Regions from separate parts of the Microlunatus sp. YIM B11417 genome, predicted to be linked through region 2. Evidence: riboswitches for the same ligand, from Rfam matches in the RefSeq annotation. Region 2 holds a riboswitch; the other holds the start of a gene.
What was found. A riboswitch is a leader RNA that binds a small molecule or an ion and turns the genes downstream of it on or off. The one in region 2 is predicted to bind FMN.

Region 1 (15,025 bases), on a different contig from region 2:
AGGTCTCCGCTTGCGGGTTCAACGGGCATGCTGAACCGGTCGGCGCCCACTGTAACACCCCGCGACCAGCGCTGTCAGATCGCGTGGACCTCAGCCTGCCACGACCGTGGTCCAGCCGAACTCCCCCGGCTCGACCTCGACCAGCCGGTGTCCCGCCGCCAGCTGCCGCAGCACCTCGTCCTCGATCACCAGCGAGGCCGGGCCGGCATGGTCGATCAGCAACGCGTCGGCGTGATCGGCGACCGCGGCCTCGGCGGCCTGGTCCAGGGTCACCGGGACCGGCCGGGCCGCCGGATCCCAGCCGGCGAGCGAGTCCGTTCCGGTGAAGGAGAGCATGGCCCGGCGGCCGTCCGGTGCCTGCAGCAACACCACCGACATCTCGGCCTCCTTGTCGGAGGCCAGCCCGTGGGCTCCGGTCCCGGTCGAGGTCGCCGTGGCCACCACCGGGACCAGCAGCCGGTCGCCGCAGAGGGCCGCCACCGCGCGGAGGTACGCGATCGGGTCCGACCCGCCGGTCTCGGCCCACGCGGCCAGCGCGGACCGGGTCGCCGGCGTCGCGCTGCCGTCGTCGCCGGGGAACGGGGACGGGCTCAAGCTCCGCTCGTGGTGCACCGGGTCACCCTAATCCGTCAGCGCCGGACGTCACCGCCACCGACCGGCCGTCCGATCGGCATCGAGTGGAGTTCGACCCCGATCCGGCGCGAGATCGAGGGTCGATGTGTCCACTCGATGGGGTGGGGCGGGTCGAGCGCACGCCGACCTCGGTCCAGAAGCGCACACGCTGTGGCCGAGCTCCGCAGGGTGCCGGTCGGCGGGTCGTGCGGTTGACGCAGTCGGGATGGGGGCTCGGTGCGGGCGGTCACCCATGCCCGGGGGTGGATCGCTGTGGCAGGGTTGAGGCATGCCTGCCTCGGATGCCGTACTCCTCCCGCTCTGCGCCGGAATCGCCCTGCTCGGCGTGATCATCACCGCGCTGGCCTGGCGCCGGGGCAACAAGGGCCGGGTGGTGCAGGGCGTCGGTGTCGTGCTGGCCCCGATCGCTCTCTATTTCGCCGGCCTGCTCACCCTGGTCTGGAACGCGATCGTCGCCGTGGTCGGGTGGGCCGCGCGGATCGTCTTCACGCCGCTGGTCTGGCTCGGCATCTCGATGCTCGGCCTGTGCATCGTGCTCTGGGTGGTCGGCGGCATCGTCGCCAACCGCACCGGCGGCGGCAAGGCGAAGGCGGACGAGGGAGCCAAGCCGGTCACCGGCGGTCAGCCGAAGGCCGTCGGTGGCGCCAAGCCCGCGCCCAAGCAGCAGAAGCAGGCCGCGCCGGCGAAGCAGGATCCGGTCGACGACGACCTGGCCGAGATCGAGGCGCTGCTCAAGAAGCGCGGCATCGAGTGATTCAGGCAACCGCGGCGCGGTAGCGGCGCAGGGCGTCCACCGCCTGCCGGGCCCGGTCCCCGTCGTGGCCCTGGATCCCCATCAGGGACAACCGTTCGGCGTCCAGGTCGGCCTCGAACGGGGTCCCGTCGGCCGGCACCAGCAGCGCGAAGGCCCACGGGTCGCCGTCCCGCAGGATGATCTTGTGCACCCGGTCCCAGTCGACCCGGTGCCGGCGTACCCCGTTGCGGACCGTGATCCCGGCCGGGTCGGCGGTCACCGAACTCGCGGTCGCGATGATGATCACCGCGATCATGGCCACCAGGATCGCGATCAACGTACCCAGCTGGAACGGCGTCACCAGGGCGCGAATCGTGGCCGGGAAGGCGAACCAGCCCACCACGGCGAAGATCACGAAGCCCACTGCCAGGGCCCGGCCGACGATGCGCAGCCAGAACGGGCGGAGCACCAGCCGGTCCGCACCGGGTTCGGTCGAGGGCATCGGACTACAGCCGGCAGGCGGCGATGTCGGTGACCAGGATCGCCCTGGCGCCGACCTCCCACAGCTCGTCCATCACCCGCTGCGCGTCCCGGCGCGGCACCATCGAACGGACGGCGTACCAGTTCTCCCGGGCCAGCGACGACACGGTCGGCGACTCCAGGCCGGGCGTGATCACCATGGCCTTGTCCAGGCCGTCGCCGGACACGTCGTAGTCCATCATCACGTAGTTGCGCGCGACCAGCACGCCGTTCAGCCGGCGCTGCAGTTGATCAAGGCCGAGCGGCGCCGGTCGTGCGGCGCTGGTGATCAGGACCGCTTCGGAGGTGAGGATCGGGTCGCCGAAGAGTTCCAGGCCGGCCTGCCGCAGCGTGGTCCCGGTCTCCACCACGTCGGCGATCGCGTCGGCGATCCCGAGCCGGATCGACGACTCCACCGCGCCGTCCAGTTCGATCAGCCGGGCGGTCACGTTGCGCTCGGCCAGATAGCCGGACACCAGATTCGGGTACGAGGTCGCCAGCCGCAGCCCGTCCAGCCCGGACACGTCGAGGCCGCTGCCCGCCGGCGCGGCGAACCGGAACCGGCTAGCGCCGAAGCCCAGCTGCATCACCTCGGTGGCGGCGGCACCCGACTCGACCACGATGTCGCGGCCGGTGATGCCGAGGTCGAGCACGCCCTCGCCGACGTAGACCGCCACGTCGCGCGGCCGCAGGTAGAAGAACTCGACGCCGTTGGCCTCGTCGTACAGCACGAGGTCCTTGCTGTTCGGCTGGCGCTGCGCGTAGCCCGCCTCCCGCAACATCTCGGCGGCCGGCCCGGACAGTCCGCCCTTGTTCGGTACGGCGATCCGGAGGGTCCCGTTCCGGGACTGGGTGTCGGTCACGGCGCTCATCGTAGTCGGCGGGTTCTCAGAGCTTGGCGTACACGTCGTCGAGGTCAAGGTCCAGCGCGAGCATCAGCACCTGCAGGTGGTAGAGCAGCTGGCTGATCTCCTCCGCGGCGGCCTCCCGCGACTCGTGCTCGGCCGCCATCCAGACCTCGGCCGCCTCCTCGATGATCTTCTTCCCGATCTCGTGGACGCCGGCCTCGAGCCGGGCCACGGTGCCGGAATTCGGGTCCCCACTGGCCGCCTTCGCGCTGAGTTCGGCGAACAGCGACTCGAACGTCTTCGGCGTACGGGCTTCGGGCGCGGTCACGCGGGTCAGCGTATCGGGAGGCCCACGGACCGCTCGGCGCAGTGCCATAATCCGGCCATGGCCCGACCCGTCCCACCGGCCGAGCCCTGGACCTGGCAGCTGCCGGGCGGCCCGGCCGGTCCGGGCCGAGGAGCCGCGGGCCCACCCCTCCCGACTCGGCGTCCCGGCGCGGCCGGCACCGTCGTCCGGGTCGTCGTGCCGCTGCTGCTGCTCGGCATCGTGTGGGCGCTGGCGTACCCGTTGACCAGACTGCCCGCAGCCGAACCGGGACTCGGCCGCTATCTGCCGGTCGGCGACCCGGTGACGACCCTGGTCGACGGCACCGACGGCCGGCCGTGGCAGGCGAACCAGGGGCTCCGTGAGCCGGGTGCCGGCCTGGCCGAGCTGGCCGCGCCGATCCGCCGGCTGATCGGCGAGCCCGGTGACGAACCCTGGCTGATGGTGGACGCGATCCGGCCCGACCAGCAGGGGCGGTTGCTCCGGCTCGCGTACCAGGTCGGCGACGTGATCACGCTGCGCGCCTACCAGGACTCGGCCGGTTGGGCCGTGTTCAGCCCGGGACTGCCGCTGCTGGCGGCCGACGCGGCGGCGGGCGGTTCGACCCGGTGGACCGGCACCGCGGCGATCAAGACGGTCGCGGAGGCGGATTCCGGCGACGATCCGGTGCCCGCGGCGGCCGAGGCGGTGATCACCACGCGCCCGCACCCGAGCCTGCCGTTCTGCCTGGCCAGCACGGTCGAACTGATCGTGGGCGGGGTGACCTCGCAGCTCGGGGCGACCTGGTGCGCCGGCGAGGCGGCCGGCTGGGCGGGGGCGCAGGCACCGGCGTACGTGCTCGAGCCGGCCGCCGGTCCCGTACCCGCTCCGGAGCCGCCGGCCGATCCGGCACCCGCCCTGCCCCGGCTCGACGCCGGGCAGGTCCGGCAGGTCCGGTTCCTGACCAGGCTCGCCGGGCGGTGGCAGGAGCAACCGACGATCCGGCCGTCCCGGCTGGCCGTGGCCGGCGCCACGCTGGTGATCGCGGACGTCGACGGCGGCGTCACCGGCTGGCAGCGGCTGCCGGAGGAACAACAGCAGGAGGCCTACTACGGGCAGCTGTGGCGGGTCCGGCCCGGCGGTTCGGTGCGCGGGCTGGCGACGATCGGCGGTCTCACGGTGGTCGGGACGACCGCTCGCACGATCACCGGGTACAGCAGCGACGGCTGGCAGCGCTGGCGGCAGACGATCGACGACGCCGTGGTCGACGTGGCCCGGCTCGGCACCGACGCCCTGGTCACCGACGCGTCCGGCCGACTGCGGCTGCTGGACGGCTCGACCGGGGCCGTCCGCTGGGAGGCTGACGGCGGCGACGTGCCCTGGGCACCCGTCGTCGACGACCGCTCGATCGCCTTCCTGGACGGCGACACGGTGCGCGTCCTCGACGCCGCGAGCGGCCGGGACCGCTGGAGCGCGGCGGCCGACCAGCGCACCACCGAGGTCGCCCTCGCCGGCGACCTGGTGGTGATCAAGGTCGGCAACTGGCTGGTGGCCCGCGGCGCCGCCGACGGCCGGCACCGCTGGACCCGGGCGGTGCCGGCCGGTGCGTTGCTGAGCGGCAGCGCCGACCAGGTGATGATCTTCGGCGACGAGAGCACCAGCGCGCTCGACCTCGCCGGCCGGGAGCGGTGGTCCGCCCCGGCCGCCGGCGGGGCGCGCGGGGTCGCCGACGGGATCGCGTTGATCATGCCGGACCGGGTCGAGGTCCGGCGGGCCGACGGCTCGGCCACGGCGCTCCCGTTCCCGGCCGGCTTCGGCGAGCCCGACCCGGCGCCGGTCGCCACCCCGAGCGGGCTGCTGGGACTGCAACGCGACCCGAAGGCGTCGGTCTGGTGGGAGTACCGGTGATCCCCCAGTACGCGCCGCCGCAGGGCTACCGCCGTCCGTCACCCCTCGCGGTCACCGGCCGGTTGATCAAGGAACTGTTCCTGCGGGTGCTGGTCGACCCGGTCCTGTCCGGTCGGTTGCGCGGCGACGGCTGGCCGCGCGGCGTGCGCCCGCTGGTCGGGATCGGGCTGGCCGTCTATCTGATCACGGTCGGTCTGGCTCTGGTCGCCGGCCCGTTGCGACGCGCGTTGCCGCCCGGCGACGCGGCGTTCGGTATCCCGCCCGGGCTGTTCGGGATCATGATCATGATCACGCTGGCCCTGCTGCCGTTGCTCTGTGCCGCCTCGCTGCACGCGCCGTGGTACCTGCGGCTGGTCGGCCTGCTGGCCCCGGTCGTGCTGGCCCTCGGCTTCGCCCGGATGGCCGAGCGGCCGGACCAGTTGCTCTGGCCCGGGCTCGCTCTGGCGGCCGTGATCATCTTCAGTTGCTGGCGCTGGTTCGGCCGCTGGGCCTGGTGGGAGTACGTCGTGCTGCTGGCCCTGGTCGGCGCCGGGACGATCTCGTCGCTCTGGCTGCTGGTCCGCCCCGCGCTGGCCCGGGGCACGGTGGATGTCAGCTTCGAGTCGGTGATGGTGCTGATGGCGGTCGGCGTGTTCGCACTGCCGTTCACGGTCGTGTCCGGCGCCGCGCTGGCCGAGGTCGCGCTGTCCAGTGCCAGCTGGCTCGTCGAGCTGATCAGTCGCCGGATCTCGCCGCGGGCGCTGATGGTGCTGGTCGCCCTGCTGGTGCCGGCCGCGCTGATCCTGGTCGCGGTCCGCTGGTCGACGTCGATCGTGCCGCCGCTGCCGAAGCTGATCGGGCTCAGCTTCGGCGGCGCCGTGGTCGGTCTGACCTGGTTCGGCTGGCTGCTCGTGGACCTGCTGATCGACCGGCGTGAACGGGCCGCCGGACGGGCCGTGGCCGGCGACACCCGGCTGGCCCAGCTGCCCGCCCCGTTCCGGACGCTGACCCTGGTGCTGGGTTCCGCCGTCGTCGCCCCGTTCATGATCAACTGGGTCTGGGCGCGCGCCGAGTACGGTCTCGCTCCCCTGCTCCGCGAGGCCGGGATCGCCTACCTGCCGGGCAATCTGACCGACCGGCTCGGCCTGCCGAACGTGACGCTGCCGGCCGGCTTCGCCCTCGCCGCCGCCGCCGGCCTGGTGCTCGCCGCCGTCGCCGTGCACCGCCGGCAACGGGGCCTGGCCGAACTCGCCGTGGTCGCCGCGCTGCTCTGCCTGGTCCGGCTGCTGACCACCGTCGAACTGCCGTTCCTCACCGTCACGCTGGACGACCTCGCCGCCGTCGTGATCGTGGTGACGGTGATCATCACGGCCGTCTGGGCGCTCCGGCGCCGGCTCAGCCCGGTCCGGGCGGAGGCGGTCGCCCTGGCCCTGGTGCTCGGCCTGGCGATCACCGTACGGGAGCTCATCGCCGACCCGCTGGGCTGGCTGCTCGGCGGCACCGGCGGAGCGTTGATGATCATCGGCCTGGTCTGGGGCCTGCTCACCGGAGCGGCGGAGGCCAACGAGGACTCCACGCGATTCCCGCGGCCGGCCCGGGCCCTGGCGCTGATCGGCTACTTCGCCACGGCGATGGCGATCACCGCGTTCGATCAGCTCGCGGTCACCTTCGCCGTCGACCTGAACCGGTTCGCCCTGGTCGGCTCCGACCTGCTCGGCACCGCCCTGCTGCTGACCGGGCTGTGGGCGGTGATCGCCGCGGCCCGACGGCGCGAGGAGATCCTCGAGCCGGCGGTTCCGCCGGTTCCGCCGGTCAGCGCAGCGCCCCCACCGTCATACCCGCGGTGATCTTGCGCTGGAAGATCAGGTAGACGAGCAGTACCGGGACGGTGGCGATGGTGAGGCCGGCGAACAGGCCGGAGAAGTCGCTGGCGTAGCCCTGGTTGACGGCGAGGTTGGCCAGGCCCTGGCCGATCACGTACTTCGACGGGTCGGTGACCAGCACGATCGGCAGCACGTACTGATTCCACATGCCCAGGAAGTCGAAGATGCCGATGCTGATCAGACCGGGCCGGGCCAACGGCAGCATTACGGTCCAGAACACCCGCCAGTGGCCGCAGCCGTCCAGCAGCGCCGCCTCGGCCAGCTCCATCGGCAGTGATCGGAAGAACGCGGTCAGGAAGAACACCGAGAACGACAGCGACTGGGTCGCGTAGACGATGATCAAGCCGGCGAATGTGTTCAGCAGGCCGAGATTCTTGACCACGAAGAACAACGGGACGAGGGCCAGGAAGCCCGGGAACGCCATCCCGCCGACGAACAGGTAATAGAGGAAGGTCCGGCCGGCGAAGCGGAACTGCGCCAGGACGTAGGCCACGACCGAGGACAGTGCCAGGGTCAGGATCAGGCCGAGGGTCACGACGATGATCGTGTTGAGGAAGTACGCGCCGATGTTGGACTGGTTCCAGGCGCGGACGAAGTTGTCCCAGCGCCAGGCCGCCGGCAGCGACCACGGGCTCTCGAAGATCTCCGGGTCGGACTTGAACGAGCTGACGAAGGACCACAGCATCGGGACGCAGACGATCACCGCCCAACAGAGCAGGATCAACTGCGCCGGGGCACCGAGCAGGGTCCGGCCGAGCCGCCGCATCAGACCTCCCGTCGGGTGAGCCGCAGCGTCACCGTGGTCAGCACCAGCGTGATCACCAGCAGGGTGACGCCGATCGCGGAGGCGTACCCGAAGTTGCTGGACTTGAATGCCGTGTCGTACATGTAGAGCGCCATCACGGTGCTGGAGTTGTCGGGCCCGCCGTTGGTCAGGATCTGGACCACCGCGAAGCCGTCCAGCGCGCCGATGATCAGGAAGATGATCGCGGTCTGCACCGGTGACCAGACCAGCGGCAGCACGATCCGCCAGAACGTCGCCCAGCGGTTGGCGCCGTCGATCAGCGCCGCCTCGATGATCTCGGTCGGGATCGAGGCCATCGCCGCCGTGAACAGGACGACGTAGAAGCCGGCCGAGACCCACACCATGACGGCGATCACGCTGGCCAGCGAGGTGCGTGGATCACCCAGCCAGACCTGCCGCAAGCCGTCCAGCCCGACCGCGGTGAGGAAGCCGTTGAGCAGGCCGTTGCGCGGTTCGAAGATCGCCTGCCACATCACCGCGATCACCGCGATCGACAGCACGCTCGGGAAGAAGTAGACGATCCGGTAGAACCCGGCGCCGCGGACCCCGGTCACCGCCCGGTTGCCGGACCGACCCGAGCCGCCGAACGTGATCATGGTGGCCAGGAACAGCCCGAGCAGGATGATCAACACCGGGCAGACCACGAGCATGATCACGTTGTGGCCGAGCGCCCGGAGGAAGTCCGGATCACGGAGCACCCGGACGAAGTTGTCCAGGCCGACGAAGTTCCAGGACGCCGAGTAGCCGCCCCAGTCCGTCATCGCGATCCAGACGGCCTGCCCGTACGGCGACACGACGAAGATCACGTACAGCGCGACCGGGACGACCAGCGCGGACAGGATGAAGCGCCACTTGTGGTGATGCATCGAGGCTCGGTCAGCGCGCTTCGCGGTGGTACTTGGTCACCGAGGAGTCGGCGGCGATCGTGTCGGCCTTCTTCTGGATCCTGGCCGCCCAGCCCTTCGCGTCGACAGCGCCGGTCAGCAGCGCACCGGTGGCGTTGTCGACCTCCTTCTGCAGCGCCTGGTACCAGGTGCCGAACATCCAGTAGCTCCCGACGTCGTCCCCGGCGGCTTCGATCATGGAACTCATCGACGTCATGGCGAACGAGATGTCGGCGCCCTCGGCGGCACCCTTGACGATGCCGAGCGAGCGGGTGACCTCGATCCGGCGGCGACTCGCCTCGACCGACAGCATCGCCCGCAGCAGTTCCATGCCGGCGCCGGGATTGGGCGCGTCGGCGGCCACCAGCAGGTCCCCGCCCGGCCCGCCGTTGCAGGCGACGAACGGCAGCGCGTCCCCGGCGCCGAGGCCGGGGGCCGGCTTGGCGGTCATCTCGAGATCCTTCGGCGCGATGGCGCCGAGCTCGTTCTCCAGCCAGGCGCCGCACGGGATGAAGACCGCCTTGCCCTGGGCCCAGTACGTCTGCGCCTGGGTGTGGGTCAGCCCGGCCGTGCCGTCCAGGATGTAGCCGCGGGCCTGCAGCTCGCCGTACCGGGCGGCCGACTCGACCAGCGCTTCCTGCTGCCAGGCGCCGGGTTCGAGATTGTCGACGGCGAGGCCGATCTCCCGGCCGCCGGCCTTCTCGGCCGTGCCCATGATCGGACCCCACATGTAGCCCGGGTACTTGCCCTGGTACGTCCAGGGCGCGAGCCCGGCCTGCTTGATCTCCGCGCACAGGGCGAGCATGGCGTCGAACGTCTCCGGGTATTCCCAGCCGTGCTGGGTCATCAGCTTGCCGGAGTACCAGACCGCGTTCAGGCCGTAGCCCGACGGCACCGAGTAGCGCTTGCCGTCGTAGACGCCGACCTCGGCCACACCCGGCAGCAGGGTCTCCGCCACGGTCTTGCCCTCGGTGTCGTACGCGGGAGCCTCGAGGACCGGACCGAGGTCGACCAACCGGCCCTGCTTGACCAGACCGGCCGTGTCCAGCCCGACGTTGCCGATCAGGTCCGGTGGCGTACCGTCGACGAACCGCGGCTGCAGCTCCTTGGGCAGGTCCTGGCTGCTCCTGTAGGTGACCTTCGAGTCCGGGAACCGGGCGTTGTAGAGACGGGTCGGCACGTCGAACCAGTCGTGGCCGTAGCCGCCCTCGAAGTTGAAGAACTCGACCGGCTGGTCGACGGTGACGCCGAACGGGTTGTCCGCGCTGGTCGGCCGCGGCGTGGTCGGGCCGCCGCTGCCGGGCCCGCCTCCCATGGCGCAGCCGCCGAGCGCGAGCGTGCCCAGGGCCGCCGTGCCGAGCATGGAGCGTCGCGACAGGCGACGCGGGACCGATCCGGACATGTCCGCTCCTCGACCGATCAGGCTGATGTTGATCATCAGTCGGTGCGCCGAACGGTATCTCCGCCGGACCCGCCGCGGAGCGGGCCGGAACCAGTGCCGCTAGACCTGCGGGCGCGAGTCGATGATCATGGTCCGATCGAGTGGACGAGCCGGAACCTCTTGTCCGGCGCACGTTTCCGCCGCGGCAGCGCGTGGCGCCGCTCGGGCGAGAAGCGCGAAGTGGTCTAGCGCTGTTGGGTCACCGGCTCCGGCTGGGACGCCGGCTCCGGGTTGCGCTCCAGCCGCCACCAGGCCACGAAGCCGGCCAGGCAGAAGCCGCCGTAGATCAGGTACATGATCGCGGACGGGTAGTAGCCGGCCGACAGCAGCAGCGGCACACCGACCGCGTCCACCGCGATCCAGATCAGCCAGAACTCGACCCAGCCGCGGGCCATCCCATAGGTGGCGAGAATCGAGCCGGTGAGGATCCAGGCATCGGCCGCCGGACCCCAGGAGCCGAGGGCGGACAGGGCGAAGTAGAAGGCGACCCACAAGATCACCGCGGCGATCGCCAGCTGCAGCCGGCCCCGCCAGCCGGCCCAGCGCGGCTGCACGCCGGCCTTCTCGTCGGCGTGCGCCTTGCGATAGCCGTACCAGCGGACCCAGCCGTAGACGCTCACCGCGAAGAAGAAGATCTGCCGACCGGCCTGGCCCCACAGGTCGAGGTCCTGGGGCGTGTGGAAGACGCCGCCGAGGAAGACCGTGAAGAGCAGGATGTTGCCGATGATCCCGATCGGCCAGGCGGCCACGCGGCGTTGCATGCCGAGGATCGCGCTGGCCAGCCCGAACCCGTTGCCGATGATCTCCCGCCACAGGATGCCGGGGCCGATGTCGAGCTTGGCGTTCAGGAAGCCAAGCAGCAGTTCCGAGAAACCCACTGACCTCTCCACTCTCCGGGCACGTGCAGGCCGGGGTGGACGGGGTCCATGGTCGCGCCGGGTCGGCGCGTGCCACGACCCCCGCGGTTCCTCCCATCCGGACTTTCACCGTCGGTCGTGGAGTTTCACCACATCAACCGGCCCTGAGGCCGGGTCGCGGACTGTCACCGCCGGTTCGGACTTGCACCGACCCCGGAACACGCGCGAGCTGTTCGACTCGTCAACCGGCATCCTCCCACCCTTATTCCCCACCCCCAACATTCCCGGTCTTGGCGGACGCGTGCCAGGAGTGACGTATCGCCGGGCCTGGACGAGACCGGGACCCGACCGGGCGAAGCAGGCGGAGCCGACCGGGCCGGGCGAAGCGGCGAAGGTGACCGAACCCGGCCGGACCGGGCGAAGCCGACCGGACCCGGCCGGACCGGGCCGGGATGGGAGCGGGATGGGCGAGATGGTCGAAGTCGGACCGGCGGATCCGGACGGGACGAGTCGAGGCCGAACCGACCGGGCCGCACCGGGCCGCACCGGGCGAAGAGGGCGGAACCGACCGAGCCGGACGAAATGGCGGGGCGGGCGCCTTCACACATTGGGGAACCTTCGGCCGCGAACTCCCGGCGCAAAGTTCCACGTTCCCGTGCTCCTCGTTCTCACGCGCCGAGGTCATGGCCGCGCTCCGCTCGGCGCGCTCACTCCGACCGGGGCCGCCCCGCGACCGACCTCCCGATCGACACGTCACTTCTGCAGCGACACGCCGCCAGAACGCCTGCTTTGGTGACCGGTCGGCGTTAGAGGGAGATGCCGAGGAGGGCGTCGGTGGCGGAGGCGATCAGGGACGGGGCTTCGGCGTCGTCGCCGTCGATGGTGAGGGAGGCGCCGGCCCAGGCGTCGATGGCGGCCAGGGCGGCCGGAGCGTCGAGGTCGTGGCGGAGGGCCTCGCGGACCTTGGCCAGGGTCTCGGTGGCGCCGACCCCGGCGTCGCGGCGGACCGCCTCGCGCCACTGGCCCAGTCGCTCGGTGGCCTCGGTGAGCAGGTCCGGGGTCCAGGACCAGTCGGCTCGGTAGTGCTGGGAGAGCAGGGCCAGCCGGATCGCCATCGGGTCGGCGCCGGCGGCGCGCAGCCGGGAGACCAGTTCGAGGTTGCCCTTCGACTTGGACATCTTCTCGCCGTTCAGGCCGACCATCCCGCTGTGCACGTACGCCTTCGCGAACTCACGCCCGGTCGCCACCCGGCCCTCGGCCGCACACATCTCGTGGTGCGGGAAGATCAGGTCCCGGCCGCCGCCCTGCACGTCGAACTCCGGGCCCAGGTAGCGCAGCGCGATCGCGGTGCACTCGATGTGCCAGCCGGGCCGGCCGGCGCCGAGCACGGTCTCCCAGCTCGGCTCGCCGTCGCGGGCCAGCCGCCAGACCAGGCAGTCGAGCGGATCCTTCTTGCCGGCCCGGTCCGGGTCGCCGCCGTTCTCGCCGAAGATCGTCACCGCCTCGGCGCCGAGCTTGGACAGGCTGCCGAAGCGGCCGTCGGCGGCCCGGGCGAAGTAGAGGTCCGGATACTCGGGATCGGCGACCGGGTAGATCGCGCCGTCGATCTCGCGCAGCTTCTCGATCAGGGCGACGACCTCGTCGATCGACTCGACGGCGCCGACCAGGTGGTCCGGCGGCAGTACGTTGAGCGCGGCCAGATCGGTCCGGAACAGCTCGATCTGCTCCTCGGCCAAGGCGGCCCAGTCGACCCCGGTCTGCTCGGCCCGCTCGAGCAGCGGGTCGTCGACGTCGGTGACGTTCTGGACGTAGGCGACCTCGAGCCCGGCGTCACGCCAGGACCGGTTCAGCAGGTCGAACGCCACGTAGGTGTTCGCGTGCCCGAGGTGCGTCGCGTCGTACGGCGTGATGCCGCAGACGTACATCCGGGCCGTCCCGGAGGTCGGGCCGACGGGGACGACGGCCCCGCTGGAGGTGTCGTACACCGAGACCGTTCCGTCCGATCCCGGCAGGCGGGAGATCCCCGGAGCGCGCCATGCCTGCATGAGCCAACCCTAATCAGCCGGGCCGCTTGCCACGAGACCAGCCCAGAGTTAGCTTAGGCACGCCTCACTCTGAGGCAGTCGGAGGGCATCATGGTGGCGAACTTCCTGATCGGCCTGCGCGAAGGCCTCGAGGCGGCGCTGGTGGTCAGCATCCTGGTCGCCTACCTGGTCAAGAGCGACCGGCGGCACCTGCTGCCGCGGATCTGGGCCGGGGTTGGGCTGGCGATCGCGCTGTCGCTGCTGTTCGGGGCGGTGCTGACGTTCGGACCGAAGGGTCTGACCTTCGAGGCGCAGGAACTGATCGGCGGCTCCCTGTCGATCATCGCGGTCGGCTTCGTCACCTGGATGATCTTCTGGATGGTACGGGCCGCGAAGGGCCTGGCCGGAGAGCTGCGGACCAAGATCGACGCAGCGGCCGACGCCGGCCGCTGGTCCTTGATCATCGTCGCCCTGCTGGCCGTCGGCCGGGAGGGCCTGGAGACCGCCCTGTTCCTCTGGGCGGCGACCCAGACCGCGCTCCGCTCCGGCGGCAGCACCGCGGTCCCGCTGGTCGGCGCTCTGCTCGGCATCCTGGTCGCCGCGGCCTTGGGCTATCTGATCTACCGTGGCGCGATCAAGATCAATCTGACCCGGTTCTTCACCTGGACCGGAGCGTTCCTGATCATCGTCGCGGCCGGCGTGCTGTCGTACGGCGTGCACGACCTGCAGGAGGCGAGATTCCTGCCCGGGTTGCATGATCTGGCGTTCGACGTGTCCGCGGCGATCCCGCCGACCTCCTGGTACGGCACGCTGCTCAAGGGCGTGTTCAACTTCTCCCCCGCCACCACCCGGCTGGAGCTGATCGCCTGGCTCTGCTATGCCGTCCCCACCATGATCATCTTCCTGACCATGATCAACCGTCGCAACCGCCCGATGCCGGCGGTGACCGCGGCGCCCCGTACCGAAGGAGCAGCATGAAGCGCCTCCCCACCCTGATCCTCGCCGCACTGGCCCTCACGCTGGCCGGCTGCACCGACAACGCGGCACCGGTCGGCCCGGCCGGCAACCCGCAGGCGCTGACGGTCAAGGCCAGCGACACCGCGTGCGCGGTCTCGGCCGCGGAGGCCCCCTCGGGCAACCTCACCTTCAGCGTGACCAACGAGGGCAGCCAGGTGACCGAGTTCTATCTGCTCGGTGCCGACGGGCTGCGGATCATCGGCGAGGTGGAGAACATCGGTCCGGGTCTGTCCCGCGATCTGGTGCTCACCGCGCCGCCCGGCGGCTATTTCACCGCCTGCAAGCCGGGCATGGTCGGCGACGGTATCCGGGCCGCCTTCACCGTGACCGACTCCGGTGCCGACCTGGCCCCGGCCGGCGACGACGCCGCGCTGGTCGAGCAGGCGAACAAGCTCTACGGCTCCTACGTCAAGGACCAGACCGAGCAGTTGCTCGCCGCGACCGAGAAGTTCGCCGACCTCTACACGGGCGGGAAGGACGACGAGGCGCGGGCCCTCTACCCGAAGGCCCGCGAGCACTGGGAGCGGATCGAGACCGTCGCCGAGTCGTTCGGTGATCTTGATCCGAAGATGGACCTGCGCGAGGCCGACCTGGCCGAGGGTCAGGAGTGGACCGGCTGGCACCGGATCGAGAAGGACCTCTGGCCGGCCCGGGCCGAGGGCTACACCGAACTGGACGACGCCGGCCGGAAGAAGTACGCCGACGACCTGGTCGCCAACACGCGGGAGCTCTACGACCGGACCCGTGACCTGACCTTCACCGCCGACCAGATCGGCAACGGGGCGAAGGGCCTGCTGGACGAGGTGGCGACCGGCAAGGTGACCGGCGAGGAGGAGTACTGGTCGCGCACCGACCTGTGGGACTTCCAGGCCAACGTGGACGGCGCCCGGGTCGGCTACGAGGGGCTGAAACCCCTGCTGCAGAAGCGGGACCCGGATCTCGACGGCAAGATCGGCCAGCGCTTCGAAGAGCTCCAGCAGCTGCTCGACCGGCACCGGAAGGGCGACGGCTTCGCTCTCTACGACGAGCTGACCAAGGACCAGGTCAAGCAGCTGTCGGACGCGGTGAACGCGCTCTCGGAGCCGCTCTCGTCGATGACCGCGGCGGTCGTCTGATCATGGCCGAACCGGAGCGCGAACCGGCCGCCGTCGGGTTGTCCCGGCGGCGGTTGTTCGGCACCGCCGGGGCCG
Region 2 (15,025 bases):
CAACTCGCGGGTCCGGGTCAGGCCGTGCCGGGCCGCGAGCGCCCGCGCGGAGACGGTGTCCCGGGTTGCCCAGAACGCGACCGTGGTCTCGGCGGTCTCCAGCAGGGCCGTGAGCAGGCCGCTGCCGATGCCCTGCCGCCGGTGGTCCGGGTGGACGACGAGGCTGCCGGTCCCGTCGAGCAGTTGGCCGTACCCGATCAGCCGGTCGTCCTCGACCGCGAGCGCGTGCGTCAGTCCGTGCCCCGAGCCGGTCGAAGGGCCGGCGTCGAGGGCCAGCAGCCCGGCCTCGTTGACCGCCCCGAAGCCGTCCCGCTCCTCGGCCTCGGCGACCAAGCGGTGGACGGCGGGCACCTCCGTCGCGGAGATCGAAGCGGTACGGACGATGCGGGCGGCCATGGGGGCAACGGTATCGGCAGGTGCGGAGGCCGCGGCCGCCCTGGCACTAGGCTGGCGACCATGCTGGACGAGGAATACCGGCCCGACCAGATCGCCGAGTACGGACGCGCGGTGCAGGACGCCGCGGTGGAGCGGATGCGACCCCATCTGCTGCTGACCCGGGTCGGCGTCGCGGTGGCCGCGGTCGCCGTGCTGCTGGACGTGGCCGCCTTGATCACGTTCCCGGTCTTCGCCGGCGTCGGTACGGGCCCGGCGGCGGCGGTCGTCGCCCTGGTCGCCGGGATCCTGCTGCTCGTCGTCGCCGGCTGGCAGCTGGTCTGCTGGCAGCTCGCCTTCGCCGAGTGGCGCGGCGGCCCGGACCGGAACCTGAACCGGCTCGCCCTGATCTCGTACGTGGCGCACTGGGTCTCGTACGCGCTCGCCGTGGTGGCCCTGCTGGCGGCCATGGCGGCCAGTCAGGAGTCGGGCTGGTCCTCGACCTCGGCGGTGCTGACCACGCTCGGTCTGGTCGGTGCGATCGCCGGTCAGGTGCTCGCGGGAGTGCAGTACCTGCGGACCGCCGGCCCGCCCGGGACCATTCCGGCCCACATGCGGCGGCTGATCGACCGGGAGCGGCAGCGCGCCGACCGCGGCCGCCGGGCCTGAGTCAGCTCGACGAGCCTTCCGCGTCGGCCAGGGTGTCGGCGTTGGTGTCCTCGTCCTGGTAGTCCGCCTTGCGGTCCGGCTGGGCCACGAAGCGGTAGCCGACGTTGCGGACGGTGCCGATCACGGACTCGTACTCGGGGCCGAGCTTGGCCCGTAGCCGCCGGACGTGGACGTCGACCGTCCGGGTGCCGCCGTAGTAGTCGTAGCCCCAGACGTCACTGAGCAACTGCTGCCGGCTGAACACCCGGCCGGGATGCTGGGCCAGATACTTCAGCAGTTCGAACTCGGTGTAGGTCAGGTCCAGCTGCTCGCCGTCGAGCTTCGCCGAGTAGGCGGCCTCGTCGATGACGATGTGGCCGGTGTCGATCAGCGGCTCGGTCGCCGACGCGGCGGTCGGGGCGAGCGCCAGCCGGAGCCGTACGTCCACCTCGGCCGGACCGGCCGTGTTGAGCAGCAGGTCGTCGAAACCCCAGTCCGCCGAGAGGGCGGTCAGCCCGCCCTCGCTGGCGATCACCAGCAGCGGGCAGTCCTTGCCGGTGGTGCCGATCAGCCGGCACAACGACCGGGCGCCGACCAGGTCGCGGCGGGCGTCCAGCAGGATCACCTCCGCCGCCGGGGCGTCCAGCAACGCCGTCGCCTCGGCCGGTGCGATCTTCACCTGATGCGGCAGCAACTCCAACGCTGGAAGGATTTCCGCAGACGCGCTCGTGTCGTTGGTCAACAACAAGAGGGTGGCCATGTCGGTCTCCTTCTGTGTCCCCGATGGACATATTCTGACCGGTCGGTGAAGCCGATCCCAAATCACCCCTCTCCGCGGGTGAACGGTTTCTCGCTCTGACCTGGGGTTCTGCGTGCTCCGGTGGACCGATCCGGGACACTGCTGTCATGGAGATTCCCGCAGCGCCGGCCGTGCGGATCCGCTACTGGGCCGGAGCCAAGGCTGCCGCGGGCACGGCGGTCGAGGAGGTCACGGCGACCACGGCGCGGGCGGCGCTCGCCGAGGTCAGCCGACGGCGCGGCGACCCGTCCTTCGACCGGGTGATCGGCGCCTGCTCCATCCTGATCGACGGCCGCGCCGCGCACGACGCCGACCTGGACCGGACCGTGGTGGGCGTCGTCGAGCTGGAACTGTTGCCGCCCTTCGCGGGTGGCTGACCCGATCCGCTATCCGGACATCTGTGTGCTTCCGAGGACACGCGAGATGGATGTCTCGAATCTCGGTCAGGAAGGTCACCATGCGAGACGACTCGGAGCCGGGCCGGAATGCGCCCGTACAGTGACCAGCATGTCCACGAACCGCCTTGGGTCCCTGCTGACCCGCCGGCTCGCGGTCGATCTCTGCCGCATGCGGTCGTCGTTCTGTCCGGGGTCGTGCCCCGCCGACGGCCGCTGACGCGTTTTCTCACTTCGCCAGTCACGGCCCGGCCCCGGGCACAGCCACCCGGGCCGGGGTGTCCCCATGCCATCCATCCGAACTCAGGAGAAGCCACCTATGAGCAACACGCAGACCGCCGTCGACGCTCTCGTCGACGCCGACTGGGTCGCCGCGCACGCCGATGACCCGAAGGTCGTCCTGGTCGAGGTCGACGAGGACACCAGCGCGTACGACGGCGGCCACATCGCCGGCGCGATCAAGCTGGACTGGAAGACCGACCTGCAGGACCCGGTCCGCCGCGACTTCGTCAACAAGGCCCAGTTCGAGAAGCTGCTGTCCGAGCGGGGCATCGGCAACGACGACACCGTGGTGCTGTACGGCGGCAACAACAACTGGTTCGCCGCGTACGCGTACTGGTACTTCAAGCTGTACGGTCACGCCGACGTCCGGCTGCTGGACGGCGGTCGCAAGAAGTGGGAGCTGGACGCCCGCGAGCTGACCACCGAGGCGCCGAGCCGGGAGGCCACCAGCTACACCGCGCAGGAGCCGAACCTGGAGATCCGGGCCTTCCGCGACGAGGTCGTCAACGCGATCGGGCAGAAGAGCCTGATCGACGTCCGCAGCCCCGACGAGTACGCCGGCCGGCTGCTCGCCCCGGCCCACCTGCCGCAGGAGCAGGCGCAGCGCGGCGGCCACGTCCCGACCGCGGCCAACGTGCCGTGGAGCAAGGCGGCCAACGACGACGGCACCTTCAAGAAGCCGGAGGAGCTGACCGAGCTCTACAGCGAGGCCGGCCTCGATCTGGACAAGGACATCATCGCCTACTGCCGGATCGGCGAGCGGAGCGCGCACACCTGGTTCGTGCTGCACGAACTGCTCGGCAAGCCGAACGTGAAGAACTACGACGGGTCCTGGACCGAGTACGGTTCGCTGGTCGGCGTGCCGGTGGCCGTGGGCGACGAGCCCGGCCAGGCCTGAGCCTCGCCAACGACGACGAAAGGAAGTTGATCATGTGCGGAGCGACTGAAGGCGGGCTGGCCCTGGCCGGCGTCGACGTCACGAAGGAGGCCGTGATCCAGGGCCGCGTCCTGCGCGGCGGCACCCCGGTCCCGAACGCCTACGTCCGGCTGCTCGACTCGGGCGGCGAGTTCACCGCCGAGGTGCCCACCTCGGCGACCGGCCACTTCCGGTTCTTCGCCGGCGACGGCAACTGGACCCTGCGCACCCTGGCCCCCGGGGCCAAGGCCGACCGCGCCGTCGTCGCCGCCCGCGGCAGCGTCGCCGAGATCGACGTGGACCTGGACGCCGCCTGACCAACCTCCCGCTGACCGGTCAGAAAAGCAGGCGTTCTGGCGGCGTGTCGCTGCGCAAGTGACCGGTGGGTGAGGGTTCGGAACGCGTTTGCGGCCCTGCCGGGATTCTCCGGCAGGGTCGCTTCACGTCCTGGCTCGTGTGACCCCGGTAGCCGCGAGCGTTGACCTTCCTGGTGCCGTCAAGGCTTCAAGCCCCAGGTCGGGACCTCGGTGTCCTCGTCGGTCTCGCGGGTTCGCGGCGTCCTGAACTGGCTGATCGGTAGGCCGATGCCGAACGCGAGGAAGGCGAGGCCGATCCCGCCGACGATCGTCGGTGCCATCCAGAGATCGACGAACCCGTCGATGGTCGCGTCACGGGGATCGCTCGGCCGGTAGCGCACAGGGACGGAATCGCCGACGCCGTAACGCGCCGGATACGAGCCCGAGGCGGAGGTGAACCGGATCTCCTCGCCCGAGGGTCCGGTGAACCGGACGACCGGGTGGTAGAGCGTCGAGCAGGTGGTCCCTCGGCCTGAGGTACGCGAGCAGCCCTCTTCGGCGTTGTTGGCGATCACGGTGCCTGTGGTTGCGGTGGTCGCGCTGACGTACTCGACCGAGAACATTCCGATGACCGCGGCGACGATCAGTGCGACCAGCCCGATCGTCCCGAACACCAGGCCCAGTCCGACCAAAGTCCCGCTGGAACCGCTGTCCGCCGACATAGCCCTGGAGGCTAGCGTCTTCGGCGGTCATCGACGTGTCCGCCGCCGCTCGAAGTCGACCGCACGTCTTCGCTGCTCGGGCCGCACGGCCGTCCCACCTCCGATCGACCGGTCACTTCCGCAGCGACACGCCGACAAAAACGCTGCTTTGGTGACCGGTCGGCGGAAGGGTTTCTAGGCGAGGGCTCGGACGGTGGCCAGGGCGGCTTCGGCGGCTTCGCGGCCCTTGTCCTCCTTCGAGTCCGGTAGGCCGGCTCGGTCCAGGGCCTGCTGCTCGTTGTCGCAGGTCAGGACGCCGAAGCCGACCGGGATGCCGGTGCGGATGCTGACCTCGGTGAGGCCGACGGTGGCGGCCTGGCAGACGTACTCGAAATGGGGCGTGCCGCCGCGGATCACGACGCCGAGGGCGACGACGGCGTCGGCACCCGAGGCCGCGGCCCGGGCGGCGGCCACCGGCAGTTCGAAGGAACCCGGGACCCGGATCAGCTCCGCCGCGGCGCCGGCCCGGTCCAGGGCCTGGAGGGCGCCGCCGATCAGGCCCTCCATCACCGTGGTGTGCCAGCTGGCCGCGACGACGACGACCCGGAGGCCCGCCCCGTCGGTGTCCAGGGCGGGTGCTCCCTCGCCGCTCATCGGCGCGCTCCGTTCTCGGTCAGTTCCGAACCGTTGTTGATCATGATCGTGTCGTCCTCCAGGACGGCGCCGAACCGGTGGCCGAGCCGGTCCCGCTTGGTGATCAGGTAGTCGCGGTTGTGCGGGTCCAGCCCGACCTGCAGCGGTACGGCCTCGGCCACCGTGACGCCCGCCGCCGCGAGCGCGGTGATCTTGTCCGGGTTGTTGGTCAGCAGGCGGACCTCCGCGACGCCGAGCGTCCGCAGGATCCGGCCGGCCGCACCGAAGTCCCGGGCGTCGGCGGGCAGGCCGAGCTCCAGGTTGGCGTCCACGGTGTCCCGCCCGTCGTCCTGCAACCGGTAGGCGTTGATCTTGTCGAGCAGGCCGATGCCGCGACCCTCGTGCCCGCGCAGGTAGACGATCAGCCCGCCCTCGGTGGCGGTGGCCCGGAGCGCCGCGCGCAGCTGCGGGCCGCAGTCGCAGCGCAGCGAGCCGAAGGCGTCGCCGGTCAAGCATTCGGAGTGCACCCGGACCAGCGGGGTGCCGGTCACCGGGGTGGCCGAGGTCAGCACGAGATGATCATCACCGGTCGCCGGATCGCGGTACGCCTGCACGGCGAAGTCGCCGAACTCGGTGGGCAGCGTGGCCCGTTCGCTCGTCCCCAGCACCGACTCCAGGTCGGCCGACCGATGATCATGCTCCCGGCGCCAGGCGATCAGGTCGCTGATCGTGATCAAGGGCAGGTCGAACCGGTCGGCCAGCAGTTCGCCGTCGGCCAGCCGGCTCATCGAGCCGTCCTCGTTGGCCAGCTCGGCGATCCCGGCGACCGTACCCGTGCCGGCCAGCCGGACCAGGTCGGTCGCGGCCTCGGTGTGCCCGGCCCGGGCCAGCACGCCGCCCGGCACGGAACGCAGCGGGAGCACGTGTCCGGGACGGATCAGTGACTGGGGGACCGACTCCGGATCGGCCAGCACCCGCAGGGTACGGGTCCGGTCGGCGGCCGAGATCCCGGTGCTGATCCCGGTCGCGGCGTCGACGGTCACGGTGTACGCGGTGCGCCGCGGATCCTCCGAATGCGGCACCATCAGCGGCAGCCGCAAGGCGTCCGCGCGGACCGACGGCATCGGCGCGCAGACGAAGCCGGAGGAGTGCCGGATCGTCCAGTTCAGCCAGTGCGGCGTCACCCGGTCCGCGGCGACGATCACGTCGACCTCGTTCTCCCGGTCGGGATTGTCGGCGACCAGCACCGGCAGCCCGTCGCGCAACCCGGCCAGCGCCTCCTCGACAGAGTTGATCATGATCCGACCCGCTCGGTCTGGTGCAGCAGCCGCTCGACGTACTTCGCGATCACGTCGACCTCGAGGTTGACCGGCACCTCGGGCTCCAGCTTGCCCAGCGTCGTCAATTCCAGGGTGGTCGGGATCAGCGAGACGCCGAACCAGTCGTCGCCGACCTCGGTGACGGTGAGCGACACCCCGTCGACGGCGATGGATCCCTTCTCCGCAACGTACTTCGCGAGCTCGGCGGGGACGGCGATCACCACGTCGTCCCAGCGCGGCCCCGGCGTGCGCGACCTGATCGTGCCGACGCCGTCGACGTGACCCTGCACGATGTGGCCGTCCAGCCGGCCGCCGGCCACGACCGCGCGTTCGAGGTTGAGTCCCTGCTCCGGGCGGACCCCGCCGAGGCTGCTGCGCCGCAAGGTCTCCGGCATGACGTCGACGGTGAAGCCGCGGTTGGCCTCGTCGTCCAGGTGCAATTCGATCACGGTCAGGCAGACGCCGTTGACGGCGACGGAGTCGCCCAGGCGAAGACCGCCGAGGACCTGGTCGGCTCTGATCCGCAACTGGGCCGCACCGTCCAGTTCGACCAACGCGACGGCGGCGCCCTGCTCCTCGATGATTCCGGTGAACATTCATCCCCTCCGGTTCCACGGCAGTCCGGGTCCGGGGGATGGTCGAGACGCCGGCGTCCATGATCACGCCGACGCAGGACAGGGCCGCCGCATCCCGAGCATGATCAACTCATGCCGGCGGGTATGCCACGGCCCGCGTGCTGCCTCCCATCCGGACTTTCACCGTCGGTTCTGGAGTTTCACCAGATCAACCGTTCCAGCGAACTGGAGCGGGTCGCGGACTGTCACCGCCGGCTCGGAATTACACCGACCCCGGAGCACGTCGTGCCTTGCTTGTACGCCAAGTCTGACACGGTTCTGCGCGATTCCGTACGGCGTCCGGTCTGTGAGCACCTCGATGTGACGAAGCGAACAGCGCCTAGCGAGCGGTGTCGACGATGATCGTGACCGGCCCGTCGTTCACCGATGAGACGGCCATCGCGGCGCCGAACCGGCCGGTCGCCACCTCGGCGCCGAGCCCGCGCAACGCGGCCACGAACGCCTCCACCAGCGGCTCACTGACCTCGCGCGGCGCGGCGGCGCTCCAGGACGGCCGCCGCCCCTTCCGTACGTCGGCGTACAGGGTGAACTGGCTGACCACCAGGATCGGCGCGCCCTCCTGGGCGGCGGACCGTTCGTCGTGCAGGATGCGCAGATTCCAGAGCTTGTCGGCCAGCCCCGCGGCCACCGCCGCCGTGTCGTCGTGGGTCACCCCGACCAAGATCAACAACCCGGGCCGGTCGATCGCACCGACCACCTCGCCGGCCACCTCGACCGCTGCCGAGGTCACCCGCTGCACCACGGCCCGCATCAGGACCGGGTCTCTTCGACGATCCAGTCCAGGTAGGCCGGCAGCCCGGCCGAGATCGGCAGGAACACCAACTCCGGCACGTCATAGGAGTGCTGCTGGTCGATCCAGTCGATCAGCGCTTCCTGCCGGTCGGCGGCGGTCTTGATCCACAACTGCCACTCGCGTTCCGAATGCACGTCGCCCTGCCAGCGGTAGACGCTGCGCACTGGCCCGGCGACCTGGACGCAGGCGGCCAGCCGCGCGGCGACCAGACCCTCGGCGATCCGGCCGGCCTCCTCCTCGCTGTCCGTCGTGGTGACGGCCACCAGCTGATCGGTCATCGCCCCATGATGCCCGACCGCTACTGTGCAGGGGAGCGAGCGAAGGGAGGGCCGGACATGTCACGTCCACTGGTCGTCAAGATCACCTGCGGTGCCGAGGCGCCCGAGCGGGCCAACCAGGCTTGGACGGTCGCGGCGATGGGCTTGGCGGCCGGCGCGGAGGTGACGGTCTGGTTGACCGGCGAGGCGACCTGGTTCGCCGTGCCGGACCGGCAGCCCGATCTCGGGCTGCCGCACGCGGCGGACGTCGCGGACCTGGTCGAGACGGTACGGTCCGGCGGCACGGTGATCGTCTGCAGCCAGTGCGCGGCCCGCCGCGAGCTGACCGAAGATCAACTTCTGCCGGGGGTACGGATCGCGGGCGCGGCCGTGTTCGTCGAGTCGGTGCTGGCCGACGGCGTCCAGGCTCTCGTCTACTGACGGATCAGGGGGTCTCGGCGAGGCCGAGATCGCGGCCGAGCTGTTCGGCGGTGACGTCACCCGGGCGCTGACCGGACCGGGCGGCGGCCCGGGCCAGCCCGGCGACCCGGGTGTTGATCGGCGCCGGAACCCCGTACTCGTTGGCGATCCGGACGATCTCGCCATTCAGGTAGTCGGTCTCGACCGAGCCGGAACCGCGGGCCAGCGACTGCCAGGTCGACCCGCCCAACTGCTCCGGCTGCCCGGGCACCGGGCGTACCGTGAAACTCCTGGCCCGGGTCGCGGCCTCCTCCTCGTCGGAGGTGACGGCGATGCCGGCTGCGGCGAGGACGGCCCGGGCTTCGGCGACGGCGGCCGCGACCAGCGCCCGATGATCACCGGTGCCGCCGTCCAGGGCCTGGAAGATGTTGCCGAGGTTGCTGATCAACTTCCGGTACTTCCAGGGCATCACGTCGTCCGGCAGCGGCACCACCAGCGGCGCGCTCTCCCAGTCCTGCTTCACCTCGGCGAGCAGGACATGATCATCCGGGCCGGCGGCACGGGCCGGCACCCGGCCGACGTGCAGCATCCCCGTGTACGGCGTTGCACGCAGGATCACCTCGCCCGGCACCAGATGCACGGCGGGCAGCCAGACGCAGACCCCGTAGACCCGGCGGAAGTAGCGCAGCGCGATGCGCTCGCTGGCCACCCCGTTCAGCGCGGTGAGCAGCGGCAGCACCTCGCCCGCGGTGCCGAGCACCCGGCCGTCCGTGTGCACCGGCTGGTCGACCCACTCGGTCAGTGCCGCCTGCGCCTGGTGGGTCTTCGTGGAGAGCACCAGCACGTCGTCGGGCGTCAGCTCCAGTTCGCCCGGCGCGCCGACGGCGGTCACCGGCACCGTCACGTCGGCGTCCGGATCGCGCAGCCGGAGGCCGGATTCGCGGAGCGCGGCGAGATGATCACCGCGGGCCACCAGCACGGTCGGGAGTCCTGCCTGGGTCAGCCGTCCGCCGATCGCCCCGCCGATCGCTCCGGCCCCGATGGTGATGTAGCGACGCACGATCGGAATTCTATTTCACCAGGCCGGAGGCGGGTTCCCGGGTGAACCGTGATGCCGCCACTAGACTGCCGCCATGACGATCACCGCCGTCTTCGTGACGTTGTTGATCGGGGGATTCGCTGCCATCGGCCTTGCCGCGCTGGCGTACTTGACGTTGATCTTGATCAACAGTGCGCGACCGCCGCAGACCGAGCCGGACCAGGATGTGATGGACACCGAGTTCATCGAATCCCCGACGGTGAAGATCGTCCGGCGACAACAGACGGTCGAGTCACCGACGGTGAGGATCGTCAGACGACAACGGACCGACGACGGGAAATGATCAATGGCCTTTGAGATTCCGGACGGCTTGCACACCGACTTGTACGGGCTCGCCTGGATGATCGGACGCTGGGAGGGTCGCGGCAAGGGCAGCTACCCCGGCACCGAGGACTTCGACTTCGGACAGCAGATCGACTTCGCGCACAACGGTGGCAACTACCTGCACTACCTGTCGCAGACCTTCGAGGTCGGCGAGGACGGCCGGGCGATCCGCCCGCTCGGGATGGAGACCGGCTTCTGGCGGCCCAAGCCCGACGGCGCGATCGAGGTGGTCCTCTGCCAGCCGGAGGGCTACGCCGAGGTCTGGTACGGCAAGATCACCGGGGCCAAGATCGAACTGGCCACCGACGCCGTGGTCCGGACGGCGACCGCCGACGAGTACACGGCCGGCCAGCGCCTGTACGGCAACGTCGAGGGCGACCTGCTCTGGACCTTCGACAAGGCCGCCGGCGGCCACGACCTGCAGAACCACCTCTGGGCCCGGCTCCGCCGCGCCTAGATCACCACCCGACGATGGGAACCCGACGGGGAGCCTTCGCCCTGCTGGCCCTGGCCCTCGTCGCGGGCCTCGCCGGCTGTGCCCCGGCCGGCCGGCAACCGCCCGACGGCTCGGCGACGGCCACCGAGCCGCCGGCGGTCGAACGGCCGAAGGACCTCGACATGGCGAAGGCCGACCCGTGCCGGCTGGTCGCCGGCCTGCCGCGGAAGACGTTCGGCCTGGACGACCGGAAGGGCGTCGCCGACGACGACTCCGCGGTCTTCCCCGGCAACCCGAGCTGCTTCACCCTCGGCTTCCGGACCAATCTCGGCCTCTCGGTCGTGACGGTCAGTACCGAGGGCGTCGCGTCGTACATCGAATCGGTGAAGGTCTACCCGACCCCGGTGACCGTGAAGGGCTATCCGGCGTACGTGCTGGCTCCCGAGCGGCAACCGGAGAACTGCTACGGCGTGGTCGACGTGAACGACAACCAGTTGCTCTACCTCTCGTACGGCCTGAACATCCCCGACGAGCAGCCGGTCACCCCGCAGCAGGAGCTCTGCCGGCGGATCCCGGAGCTCGCCGAGGCGCTGCTCACCGGCCTCGGCGCCTGATCCCCTTCCCGGTAGCGGACACAGGATGTCCGGTACGGGTGGGCAGGCTGGAACCGACCAACGCGTCGAAGGGAGTGCGGACATGGAACGACCGCTGATGAACGTCGGTGCGGTGACGATCGGTGCCGAGCCGACCGGCGCCCGCAGTCTGGCCGAGTTCTATCACCGGCTGCTGGGCTGGCCGATCACCAACGAAGGACCGGACGGTGGCTGGGCGCAGTTGCGGCCGCCCGAGGGCGAGACTGGGCCGACGATCAACATCGAGGCGGACCGCGAGTACCGCCGGCCGGTGTGGCCCAGTCGTGCCGGCGACCAGATCGCGACGATGCATCTCGACGTCGGCGTCGAGGATCTGGAGGCCGCCGTCGCGTGGGCCGTCGAGGCCGGCGCCGTGCTGGCCGACGAGCAGCCGCAGCCGCACGTCCGGGTCCTGTTGGATCCGCACGGGCATCCGTTCTGCCTGTTCTGAGCGGTCTCGATGGCCAGGTTCACCACCCGGGAACTGTCGAAGCGGCCCGCCTGCTCGGCGAGGGCAAGGCTCTCGGCCTCCTCGTGTACGCCGACGGCGAGCCGGTCGGCTGAGGTCACTACGGCCGGACCGATCCCGGTGCACCGCGACGACTCCCGTCCCGCCGCGGACCGAAATCGAGCGCAAGTCAGCGGGTAAGCCCGTTCTCGGGCCGCAGGCCGTCAAGCGCGCTGGATTTCGGTCACTCGAAGGCGGGGAAGAGTGGTGGTGGCGGGTCGGCGGCGTCCGGCCAGCGGGCGACCATCGCGCCCGCGAGGCGCTGCAGCCAGTCGGTGAAGGCGCCGAGCCCGCCGGCCGGTTCGGCGAGCCGGACGAAGACGCCGATCTGGTGCAGGATCTGGCCGCGCCGGCGCCGGGCGTCTTGGGCCGACTGATCGGTCGAGGCGACCAGCGGCAGCCGGCTGAGCCGGCCGATCAGCGTGATGGCGGCCCCGTCGGCGAGCCCCCGGTCGTAGCGGGCGAGCACCTGATCGGCGCCGCCGTCGGCGAGTGTGGTCCGGTACGCCGACTCGGCCGCCCCGACGACCGGGTCCGGCAGCACGCCCCAGGGCGCGGAGTGGTGGGGGAACGGATAGCTCAGGAAACAGGCGTCGATCCCGAGGTGCCCGTACCGACAACCCTCGAAGTCGACCAACCGCGCCCCGGCGTCGGTGATCAGGACGTTGGTCGGGTTCAGGTCCAGATGCACCAGCGCTCCGTACGGTTCGGCCTGCGCGGTCCGCCCCAGCAGCGCCCGGACCTCGTCCCTGGCCGGGTGAGCCGGTGGCAGTCCCAGGGCGGCGCAGTCGGCCTCGATCTGGTCCCAGCGCTCCGGCCCGAACGCGTATGCGCCGCCGGTGACGACGTCCGCGGCGAACCGGTCCAGTTCGCGTTGATGACCATGGCCGCGGCCGAGGGTGCCGGCATGCAGCCGGGCCGCGGCGACCGCGAGGTCGACCATGCCCGCCGCGGCCCGGGACGCGGCGTCCGGATGATCACGGTCCAGCAGCAGGTCCTGCAGCGTCGGCCAGCTGCCGAGGTCTGACTGGATCGCCACCCCGGCGCGGTCGTCGAAGTCGATCAACGCCGCTGCGACCCCGGTCGGCGCGGCGGTCCGAAGCCCCGCGGCCTCCCGTCGCAGGTACGCCGGGCCGCCGTGACCGGAGTCGTCCACCCGGCGGGTCTTGATCACCACCGTGCTGCCGAATCCGGGCAGGTCCCGATCCAGGAACCAGCGGGTGACCGGCGCCCAGGCGTGCCCGATGTGCCGCTCGGCGATCACGGTGACGGGCCCGCCGGCCAGCCGGGACAGCGTGGCCAGGACGAGAGCGTGACGCGCCGCGGTGAGCGGGTGGGCGGGCATCCGGTCAGCGTAACGGCGCCCGGTGATCAAGATCGCGGTCGTCGCTCTTTCCGGCAGGCATACGCTGGCCGGGTGAGTGTTGAGGTGACGGAAGGCATCGATCGCGGCGCGGTCTGGCATTACGGGGACCCGCTGCGGGAACAGCGGTGGCTCGAGGAAGGGACCGCGCTGGTCGATCTGTCGCACCGCGACGTGATCACGATCACCGGTCCGGACCGGCTGACCTGGCTGCACTCGTTGACCACCCAGCACCTGGAAACCCTGCAGCCCGGGGTCGGCACCACGACCCTCGTGCTGGATCCGCAGGGCCATCTCGAGCACGCCCTGTACGGGGTCGACGACGGGACGACGTTCTGGGCTCACACCGAGCCGGGTGCCGGCGCGGCGGCGGCCGACTGGCTGGACCGGATGCGGTTCATGATGCGGGTCGAGGTGGCCGACCGGTCCGCCGACCACGGCCTGGTCTGGGCCCCGGAGGCGCTGGGGCTGCCCGAGAACGATGTCGTGGCGACGCGGGCGGGGCAGGACTCGCTCGGCGGCCGCGAGCTCTTCCTGCCCAGGGACCGGGTGGCCGCCCTGCTGGACGGCCGGGAGCTCGCCGGGACCTGGGCGTACGAGGCGCGCCGGATCGCCGCCGGGGTGCCGCGGCTCGGCCCGGACACCGACGAGCGGGCGATTCCAAACGAACTGGGCCTGCTCGGCGTCGCCGTACACCTGGACAAGGGGTGTTATCGGGGCCAGGAGACGGTGGCCCGGATCCATACGCTCGGCCGGCCGCCGCGCCGGCTGGTGCTGCTGCACCTGGACGGCAGCGTCGACGCGCTGCCCGCGCCCGGTGCGCCGCTGCAGGCCGGCGGCCGGACGGTCGGGTTCGCCGGCAGTTCGGCCCGTCACTACGAGCTCGGCCCGATCGCGCTCGGCCTGGTCAAGCGCAATGTGGCCACCGACGCCGAGTTGATCGTCGGCGGCGAGGTCGAGATCGCCGCCGCGCAGGAGGCGCTGGTCGACCCGGAGGTCGGCCTGCACGTCCGCGCCCGGCTCCGCTGAGCCCCCTTCGACCGGCTCAGGACGACGCTTCGGCAGGGTCAGGGCGCGGGTTGGAAGGCACTACTCTCGCCTGGTGAGAGATCCGGTTCTGGTCGAGGTGGTCCGCGGCGGGTTCACCGAGAGCGTGCACCACGGGCGCGTCGCGATCACGGGGCCGGACGGCTCCCTGACCGCCTCGCTCGGTGCCGCCGAGGACACCTTCTTCCCGCGCAGTTCGGTGAAGCCGCTGCAGGCGATCGGGATGATGCGGCTCGGGCTCGACCTGCCGCCCGAACTGCTGGCGATGGTCTGCGCGTCGCACACCGGCGAGCCGTTCCACGTCGAAGCCGTACGCAAGCTGTTGGCCAGGGCCGGGCTGACCGAGGCGGCGCTGCAGACGCCGGCGGAATGGCCGATCGACGAGGACGCGCGGCAGGCCGTGCAACGGGCCGGCGGCACCCCGCAGTCGATCACCATGAACTGCTCCGGCAAGCACGCCGGAATGATCGTGACGACCGTGCTCAACGGCTGGCCGCTGGACAGCTACCGGGACCCGGAACACCCTGTCCAGCAAGGGATCCTGGCCGCCATCGCCGACCTGACCGGTGATCAGCCGGGTCCGATCGCCGTGGACGGCTGCGGCGCCCCGCTGGCCGGGATGACGCTGACCGGGCTGGCCCGCGCGTTCGGCCGGATCGCCGCCGCCACCGGCAGCTCCCCGGAGGCCCGGGTGGCCGCCGCGATCCGTACCCATCCGGAACGGGTGTCCGGCACCCACCGCGACGAACGCGACCTGCTCCGGGCGGTGCCCGGCCTGGTCGCCAAGAGCGGCGCCGAGGCGGTCTACGCGGCCGGGCTGCCGGACGGCCGGGGGATCGCGCTGAAGATCGACGACGGCTCGACCCGGGCCCGACCGGTGCTGATGGCCGCGTTGCTGCTCCGGCTCGGCTTCGACCACGAGACGGTACGCGAGCAGGCCCGGCCCCCGGTCCTCGGCCGTGGGGAGCCGGTCGGCGAGCTCCGCGCGGTGCTCCCCGCCGACTGGTGAGGCGCACGGCCGACCACTCGTTACGCTTTACGCCGTGACTGACTCCGAACCAGCCCGGACGGACCCCGCCGGCCACCATCCGCAGGTCGACTTCACCGGCTACGCAGCGGTGTTGTTCGACCTCGACGGTGTGCTGACGCC

Region 1: linked by a shared signal. The riboswitch ahead of pnuC (nicotinamide riboside transporter PnuC) and the one ahead of AC6CCG_RS01550 (riboflavin synthase) in region 2 are both predicted to bind FMN.

What each region holds. Positions count from the first base shown of each region.
Region 1 is NZ_JCAMPJ010000008.1:25,452-40,476, forward strand. Features, by position in the region: gene AC6CCG_RS27645 (SseB family protein) at 91-612, opposite strand; gene AC6CCG_RS27650 (hypothetical protein) at 902-1,387, shown strand; gene AC6CCG_RS27655 (PH domain-containing protein) at 1,389-1,868, opposite strand; gene hisG (ATP phosphoribosyltransferase) at 1,873-2,748, opposite strand; gene AC6CCG_RS27665 (phosphoribosyl-ATP diphosphatase) at 2,774-3,061, opposite strand; gene AC6CCG_RS27670 (outer membrane protein assembly factor BamB family protein) at 3,119-4,945, shown strand; gene AC6CCG_RS27675 (hypothetical protein) at 4,942-6,771, shown strand; gene AC6CCG_RS27680 (carbohydrate ABC transporter permease) at 6,737-7,573, opposite strand; gene AC6CCG_RS27685 (carbohydrate ABC transporter permease) at 7,573-8,478, opposite strand; gene ngcE (N-acetylglucosamine/diacetylchitobiose ABC transporter substrate-binding protein) at 8,489-9,898, opposite strand; gene pnuC (nicotinamide riboside transporter PnuC) at 10,123-10,815, opposite strand; FMN riboswitch at 10,897-11,020, opposite strand; gene mshC (cysteine--1-D-myo-inosityl 2-amino-2-deoxy-alpha-D-glucopyranoside ligase) at 11,601-12,839, opposite strand; gene efeU (iron uptake transporter permease EfeU) at 12,930-13,796, shown strand; gene efeO (iron uptake system protein EfeO) at 13,793-14,950, shown strand; gene efeB (iron uptake transporter deferrochelatase/peroxidase subunit) at 14,953-15,025, shown strand, end outside.
Region 2 is NZ_JCAMPJ010000001.1:311,215-326,239, forward strand. Features, by position in the region: gene mshD (mycothiol synthase) at 1-396, opposite strand, end outside; gene AC6CCG_RS01510 (hypothetical protein) at 457-1,041, shown strand; gene AC6CCG_RS01515 (winged helix-turn-helix transcriptional regulator) at 1,043-1,780, opposite strand; gene AC6CCG_RS01520 (MoaD/ThiS family protein) at 1,927-2,196, shown strand; gene AC6CCG_RS01525 (sulfurtransferase) at 2,534-3,394, shown strand; gene AC6CCG_RS01530 (DUF1416 domain-containing protein) at 3,427-3,729, shown strand; gene AC6CCG_RS01535 (DUF3592 domain-containing protein) at 3,909-4,430, opposite strand; gene ribH (6,7-dimethyl-8-ribityllumazine synthase) at 4,605-5,063, opposite strand; gene ribA (GTP cyclohydrolase II) at 5,060-6,340, opposite strand; gene AC6CCG_RS01550 (riboflavin synthase) at 6,337-6,957, opposite strand; FMN riboswitch at 7,092-7,221, opposite strand; gene dtd (D-aminoacyl-tRNA deacylase) at 7,316-7,747, opposite strand; gene cutA (divalent-cation tolerance protein CutA) at 7,747-8,067, opposite strand; gene AC6CCG_RS01565 (DsrE family protein) at 8,125-8,487, shown strand; gene AC6CCG_RS01570 (ketopantoate reductase family protein) at 8,492-9,526, opposite strand; gene AC6CCG_RS01575 (hypothetical protein) at 9,600-9,848, shown strand; gene AC6CCG_RS01580 (heme-binding beta-barrel domain-containing protein) at 9,852-10,346, shown strand; gene AC6CCG_RS01585 (DUF3558 domain-containing protein) at 10,361-10,939, shown strand; gene AC6CCG_RS01590 (VOC family protein) at 11,022-11,408, shown strand; gene AC6CCG_RS01595 (phosphotransferase) at 11,650-12,810, opposite strand; gene ygfZ (CAF17-like 4Fe-4S cluster assembly/insertion protein YgfZ) at 12,883-13,857, shown strand; gene AC6CCG_RS01605 (asparaginase) at 13,931-14,884, shown strand; gene AC6CCG_RS01610 (HAD family hydrolase) at 14,994-15,025, shown strand, end outside.